2 regions of the Streptomyces liliifuscus genome follow, and region 1 is predicted to be linked to the other one. Evidence: riboswitches for the same ligand, from Rfam matches in the RefSeq annotation. Region 1 holds a riboswitch; the other holds the start of a gene.
The links. Region 1 has a riboswitch for glycine ahead of gcvP (aminomethyl-transferring glycine dehydrogenase). Riboswitches for the same ligand answer to the same signal wherever they lie in the genome.
Positions count from the first base shown of each region.

Region 2: linked by a shared signal. The riboswitch ahead of gcvT (glycine cleavage system aminomethyltransferase GcvT) and the one ahead of gcvP (aminomethyl-transferring glycine dehydrogenase) in region 1 are both predicted to bind glycine.

Region 1 covers NZ_CP066831.1:9,035,849-9,039,192, forward strand. Annotated here, with positions in the region: gene JEQ17_RS39000 (DNA polymerase IV) at 1-1,040, shown strand, start outside; gene JEQ17_RS39005 (PRC-barrel domain-containing protein) at 1,056-1,430, opposite strand; glycine riboswitch at 1,535-1,630, shown strand; gene gcvP (aminomethyl-transferring glycine dehydrogenase) at 1,818-3,344, shown strand, end outside.
Region 2 covers NZ_CP066831.1:3,613,136-3,616,479, forward strand. Annotated here, with positions in the region: gene JEQ17_RS15160 (enhanced serine sensitivity protein SseB) at 1-444, opposite strand, end outside; gene JEQ17_RS15165 (AAA family ATPase) at 561-1,247, opposite strand; glycine riboswitch at 1,483-1,587, shown strand; glycine riboswitch at 1,588-1,715, shown strand; gene gcvT (glycine cleavage system aminomethyltransferase GcvT) at 1,749-2,876, shown strand; gene gcvH (glycine cleavage system protein GcvH) at 3,009-3,344, shown strand, end outside.

The DNA of each region.
Region 1 (3,344 bases):
CCGAGCGGGAGCTGCTGGCCCCCATGTCCGTACGCACGCTGCCGGGCGTGGGGCCCGCCACGGGGGACCATCTGCGGCGGGCCGGGATCACCACGGTCGGGGAGATCGCCGAGGCGGGCGAGGACGAGCTCGTACGGCTCCTGGGGAAGGCCCACGGGGTCGCGCTGTACGCCATGGCGCTCGCGCACGACGTGCGGCCCGTGGTGGCCGAGCGGGACACCAAGTCGGTCTCCGTCGAGGACACGTACGACGTGGACATCCATGACCGGGTGCGAGTGCGGATGGAGGTCCAGCGGCTCGCCGACCGGTGTGTGGGGCGGTTGCGGGACGCGCATCTGTCGGGGCGGACCATCGTGCTGAAGGTCCGGCGGTACGACTTCTCGACGCTGACCCGGTCCGAGACGCTCAGGGGGCCCACGGACGACCCCGCGGTGGTGCGGGAGGCCGCCGCGCGGTTGCTGGAGTCCGTGGACACCACGGGCGGCGTACGGCTGCTGGGGGTGGGGGTCTCGGGGCTCGCCGACTACACGCAGGAGGATCTCTTCGCGCAGGCTCGGACGGCTGCCGCCGCTGCGGCCGCTGTCGCTGCCGCCGAGGAGGTCGAGCACGCGGAGAAGGAAGAGGTCGAGGAGGCGGTGGAGGAGCCGGTGCCTCCGGCGGAGCGGCGGTGGCATGCGGGGCACGATGTGCGGCATGCCGAGTTCGGGCACGGGTGGGTGCAGGGGAGTGGGCTGGGGCGGGTGACTGTGCGGTTCGAGACGCCGGGTTCCCCTCCGGGGCGGGTGCGGACGTTTCGGAGTGATGATCCTTTGTTGGAGGTTGCGGAGCCGTTGCCGTTGGTTGAGCGGCGGCCTGGGGGTGTGGGGGCGCCTGCGGGGTCGCCTGCGGCGGGCGGGGAGGGTGACGGGGGTGCGATTGTGGCTGCGGGTGCGTGGGGGCTGGTCGCGCAGTTCCCCGCGCCCCTGAAGAGTGCGCAGTTCTCCGCGCCCCCAAAGAAAGCCAGGGCCGCTGTCGCTCCTGGGGGTGGGTGGTTTCCGTGACCCCTGAAACGTTCCCTACGGGGACTCGTCCTTGCCTGCCAGGTGGCCGAAGTCGTGGTCCGGGAAGGGGGGTGGGGGGGCTACGTCCAGGCCGTAGTGGTGGTAGAGCTGGAGTTCTTGTTCGGGGGAGAGGTGGCGGCCCACTCCGAAGTCGGGGGCGTCCTTGATCAGGGCGCGTTCGAAGGGGACGCGCAGGGCCCCGTCGGCCAGCTCGCTGGGCTCCAGGGGGACGAAGGCGTCTCTGCTGAACAGGCCGGTGCGTATGGCCGCCCACTCCGGTACGCCGGTCGCATCGTCGAGGTAGACCTCGTCGACCGTGCCGATTTTGGTGCCGTTGCGGTCGAACGCCTTGCGGCCTATCAGGTTGCGCGGATCGATGTCGGTCTGCACGGGCCCTCCAGCTGCTCGCAACTCATCCGTAAGCACTACGAAAGAGCACTTTGAGGAGGGCGGCCACTCGAGGGAACCCCGCTGGTACGCTGGGCAACGGCTGCTGACCCCGTGCGGGAGAGTCCTCCAGGCTTCATCGGAGGCGCCGAAGGAGCAAATCCTCCCCGGAATCTCTCAGGCCCACGTACCGCATGGACGAGGTCACTCTGGAAAGCAGAGCGGTGTTCGAGTTTTTTTGGACGGGTTCCGCTCTCACCGACGGTGAAAGCCGGTGCGCCTTCACGGGCGGGCCGGTGAAGCTCTCAGGTTGAGATGACAGAGGGGGAGGCCGTCCGGGCACCCATGCAGTGGTGCCCTCGAAGGTCGTCAGACCAGGAGGCCTCCGCAATGACCGTCCATCGTATTCCGCTCTCAGAGCTCGAACAGGGAATCCCCTTCGAGCAGCGCCACATCGGGCCCGACACCGAAGCCCGGGCCAAGATGCTCGCGCACGTGGGGTACGGCTCGCTCGACGAGCTGACGGCCGCCGCGGTCCCGGATGTGATCAAGAACGCCGACTCGCTCGAACTGCCGGGCGCCCGCACCGAGGCCGAGGTACTGGCCGAGCTGCGCTCCCTCGCGGACCGCAACCAGGTGCTGGATTCCATGATCGGGCTCGGTTACTACGGGACGTTCACGCCGCCTGTCATTCTGCGCAACGTCATGGAGAGTCCGGCCTGGTACACGGCGTACACGCCCTACCAGCCCGAGATCTCACAGGGCCGGCTCGAGGCGCTGCTGAACTTCCAGACCGTGGTCGCCGAGCTGACCGGACTGCCGACCTCCGGAGCCTCGCTGCTCGACGAGGGCACGGCGGCCGCCGAGGCCATGGCGCTGTCGCGGCGCATGGGCAAGAACAAGAAGGGCCTGTTCCTCGTCGACGCGGACACCATGCCGCAGACCATCGCCGTGATCGAGACCCGCGCCGAGCCGACCGGCGTCGAGGTCGTCGTCGCCGACCTGAGTGACGGCATTCCGGCCGGGCTCGCCGAGCGCGAGATCAACGGCGTGCTCCTCCAGTACCCCGGCGCCTCCGGTGCCGTACGGGACCTCAAGCCCGTCGTCGAGCAGGCGCACGAGTTGGGCGCGGTCGTCACCGTCGCCGCCGATCTGCTCGCCCTGACGTTGCTCGCCTCGCCCGGTGAGCTCGGCGCCGACATCGCGGTCGGCACGACCCAGCGCTTCGGTGTGCCGATGGGCTTCGGCGGGCCGCACGCCGGATACATGGCCGTGCGCGAGAAGTTCGCGCGCAGCCTGCCGGGCCGGCTGGTCGGCGTCTCGGTCGACGCGGACGGCAACAAGGCGTACCGGCTCGCGCTGCAGACGCGTGAGCAGCACATCCGCCGTGAGAAGGCGACCAGCAACATCTGTACGGCTCAGGTGCTGCTCGCCGTGATGGCCGGGATGTACGCCGTCTATCACGGTCCCGAGGGCCTGAAGGGCATCGCCCGGCGCACCCACCGGTACGCCACAATCCTCGCCGCGGGTCTGAAGGCCGGCGGGGTCGAGGTCGTCCACGAGGCGTACTTCGACACGCTGACCGTGCGGGTGCCGGGCAAGGCGGCCGAGACGCTCGCGGCGGCGCGCCGGGGCGGGGTCAACCTCCGGCTCGTCGACGCAGACCATCTGTCCCTCGCCTGCGACGAGACCACCACGCGGGCTCAACTGGGCGCCGTCTGGGCCGCGTTCGGGGTCGACGGTGACGTGGCCGTGCTGGACGGGGCGACGGAGGACACGCTGCCGGCCGCGCAGCTGCGCACCGACGAGTACCTCACGCACCCGGTCTTCCACCAGTACCGTTCCGAGACCGCGATGCTGCGCTACCTGCGCCGGCTCGCCGACCGCGACTACGCGCTCGACCGGGGCATGATCCCG
Region 2 (3,344 bases), 5.4 Mb from region 1:
CCCGTCCAGTTCCGTACGCCCGGCCCGGCACAGCTCGGCCACGGCGGGCGGCGGCAGCGGCACCCCGACCGTGCCGTCCGGGTTCACCACGATGCCCACCTGGGGCGGCAGACCGCGCGCGAACTCGACGGCGGGCGCCACCGTGTACGACATGTGGTCGCCGACGACCTGGCGGAACTGCTGCTCCGAGGAGAAGACCGGCACGTACGCCTGTCCGCCGAACTCCAACGTGGGCAGGTCGAGCGGGCCGCTGTGCGGGCCGCCGCCCTCGGGCAGCGGCACCCACAGGAAGCTGCGGCCCATGACCTCCACGATCCGGGCGCCCGCGGAAGGCGACGCCGCACCGAGGGAGGCGGCCAGTACCGCCTCCAACTCGTTGCCGGGCCAGCCGACATGGGGGTGTGGGTGCGCTTGCACCGGAATGTCCTGTGCCGGGAAGTCCATCTCTCTACCGCCTGCTCGAACCGCCGTCTGCGGCTGTCGAGATTACGCGTACGCGCCCTCCCCCGCCGCAGTCCGTCCGGCGCACCGGGACCTCGGTCCGTCCGGTCACCGGGCCCTCAGTCGCCGAAGTCGACCCGCCGCAGCACGTCCGCCGCGGCACGGTCGATCAGCACCGCCGAACCGCAGCCGTCCGGCAGGTCGCCCTTCTCCACGGAACGCAGCAGCCGGCCGAACGCGCCGCGGTGCCGCGCGAACGCGTACCGCGAGACGCCGCGGCCCCTCTCGCGCTGGCCGTCCAGGGCCGTGCCGGGGTCCACGTCGAGCAGCAGCAGGTGCAGGGCGCCGCCGCGCCGCCGGGCGTCCCGGGCCAGCCAGCTGCGCACCCAGGCCTGTGTCCCGCAGTCGTGCACCACGACCCCCTCGCCGGACCGCAGGGCCCGGCGCAGGCCCGCGTAGTGCGCGGCGCGGACCAGGGGCCGGTAGACCGCGTACGGCAGGAAGCGGGCCAGCCTGCCGTCCCAGCGGTCGCGGGTGTCCTGGGAGTCGATGCGGCGGCCCGTCACCGCCCGGCGCATCAGGGTCGACTTGCCGCTGCCGGGCAGGCCCGTGACCACCACCAGATCGGACGTGCCGAAGCGGAGGCCGTGCGGGCTGTGTCCCGCGCGCTCCCGCAGATCGCGGACGACGGGCGCCGGAAGCGGGCCGCACGCCTCCCCGGCCGGGGCAGTGGGCTGCTTGGGCAGCGCGATGGCCGCGCTCGTGGCGTACGCCGTGGTCCTGTTCACCCTGATCGTCCTCCCCATGGGGTCGGGAGACCCATCCCCGTCGAGTGTAAAGAGAAGGTAATGCGCTGGTCCCCTCATTTCTGTTCTCGTCCTGCCACAGCCCCGTCACAGATCACTGTGGATGCCTGTGGACCCTGTGCGGACGCCGTGCGGCCGGGCCCGGCCGCCGCTCACCCGCCCCCTCGCGAAGAGTCCCCTGCCGCGCCGCTCCGATGCGTGCAATGATGTGCCCGCCAACTGCATACCGGCCGCTTGAATCCGCGCGGGAGAGTTCCGGACACGTCTTGTACGTGGTCCGGGCGCCGAAGGAGCAAGTCCCTCCCTTGAATCTCTCAGGCACCGTTACCGCGCGGGCGAGGCACATCTGAAAAGCGGGCCGTTCCCTGTCACCAGGGCTTCGGCTCCACCCAAGGTGCAAGTCAGTGACCCTCCGGTCGACCGGTGGTCACGGCGAACCTCTCAGGTTCCGATGACAGATGGGGAGGAACGACCTCGCCGTCATGCCTTGGGAGCCCCACCGTGAGCAGTAACGCCCCCGTTGACCCGCGCCATACCGCGCTCGACGCCCTGCATCGTTCGCTCGGCGCGACGATGACCGATTTCGCCGGCTGGGACATGCCCCTGCGCTATGGGTCCGAGCGCGACGAGCACCTCGCCGTACGGACGAAGGCCGGACTCTTCGACCTCTCCCACATGGGCGAGATCACCGTGACCGGACCCCAGGCGGCCGCGCTGCTCGACTTCGCGCTGGTCGGCAACATCGGGGGCGTGAAGGCCGGCCGGGCCCGCTACACCATGATCTGCCGGGCCGACGGCGGCATCCTCGACGACCTGATCGTCTACCGGCTCGCGGAGACCACGTACATGGTCGTCGCCAACGCCTCCAACGCCCAGACCGTTCTCGACGCGCTCGTGGAGAGGGCCGAGGGCTTCGACGCCGAGGTCCGCGACGACCGGGACGCCTACGCCCTGCTCGCGATCCAGGGACCCGAGTCCCCCGGCATCCTCAAGTCCCTCACCGACGCCGACCTGGACGGCCTGAAGTACTACGCCGGCCTGCCCGGCACGGTCGCGGGCGTCCCCGCGCTGATCGCGCGCACCGGCTACACCGGCGAGGACGGCTTCGAGCTGTTCGTGGCCCCGGCCGACGCCGAGAAGCTGTGGCAGGCGCTGACCGACGCGGGCACCCCGGTCGGGCTCGTGCCCTGCGGCCTCTCCTGCCGGGACACCCTGCGCCTGGAGGCGGGCATGCCGCTGTACGGGCATGAGCTGAGCACCGCGCTCACCCCCTTCGACGCCGGGCTCGGCCGGGTCGTGAAGTTCGAGAAGGACGGCGACTTCGTGGGGCGCGAGGCGCTGACCGAGGCCGCCGCCCGTGCCGAGTCGCAGCCCCCGCGCGTCCTCGTCGGCCTGATCGCCGAGGGCCGCCGTGTGCCGCGCGCCGGTTACCCGGTCGTCGCCGACGGCAAGGTCGTCGGCGAGGTCACCTCCGGCGCGCCCTCACCGACCCTGGGCAAGCCGATCGCGATGGCGTACGTGGACGCCGCGCACTCAGCACCCGGCGCGCCGGGTGTCGGCGTGGACATCCGGGGCAGCCACGAGCCGTACGAGGTCGTGGCGCTGCCGTTCTACAAGCGCCAGAAGTAGACCCTGGTACAGCGAGCGCCGGACAGTGAACCCTGGTCCGCGAGCGTCACGAAGTGACCCAGAGCACATCAGCCCAGGTCACCCCCAGTCCCCCTGCATCAGCACTCCCCCGCGTACAGGAGAATTCAGGCCATGAGCAACCCCCAGCAGCTGCGCTACAGCAAGGAGCACGAGTGGCTGTCGGGCGCCGAGGACGGCGTCTCGACGGTCGGCATCACCGAGCACGCGGCCAACGCGCTCGGCGATGTCGTGTACGTCCAGCTCCCGGAGGTGGGTTCCGCGGTGACCGCGGGCGAGACCTGCGGCGAGCTGGAGTCGACCAAGTCGGTGAGCGATCTGTACTCGCCCGTCTCCGGTGAGATCACCGAGATCAACCAGGACGTCGTGGACGACCCCGCGCTGGTGAACACCGCCCCGTTCGAGGGCGGCTGGCTGTTCAAGGTACGGGTCGCGGAGGAGCCGAAGGAC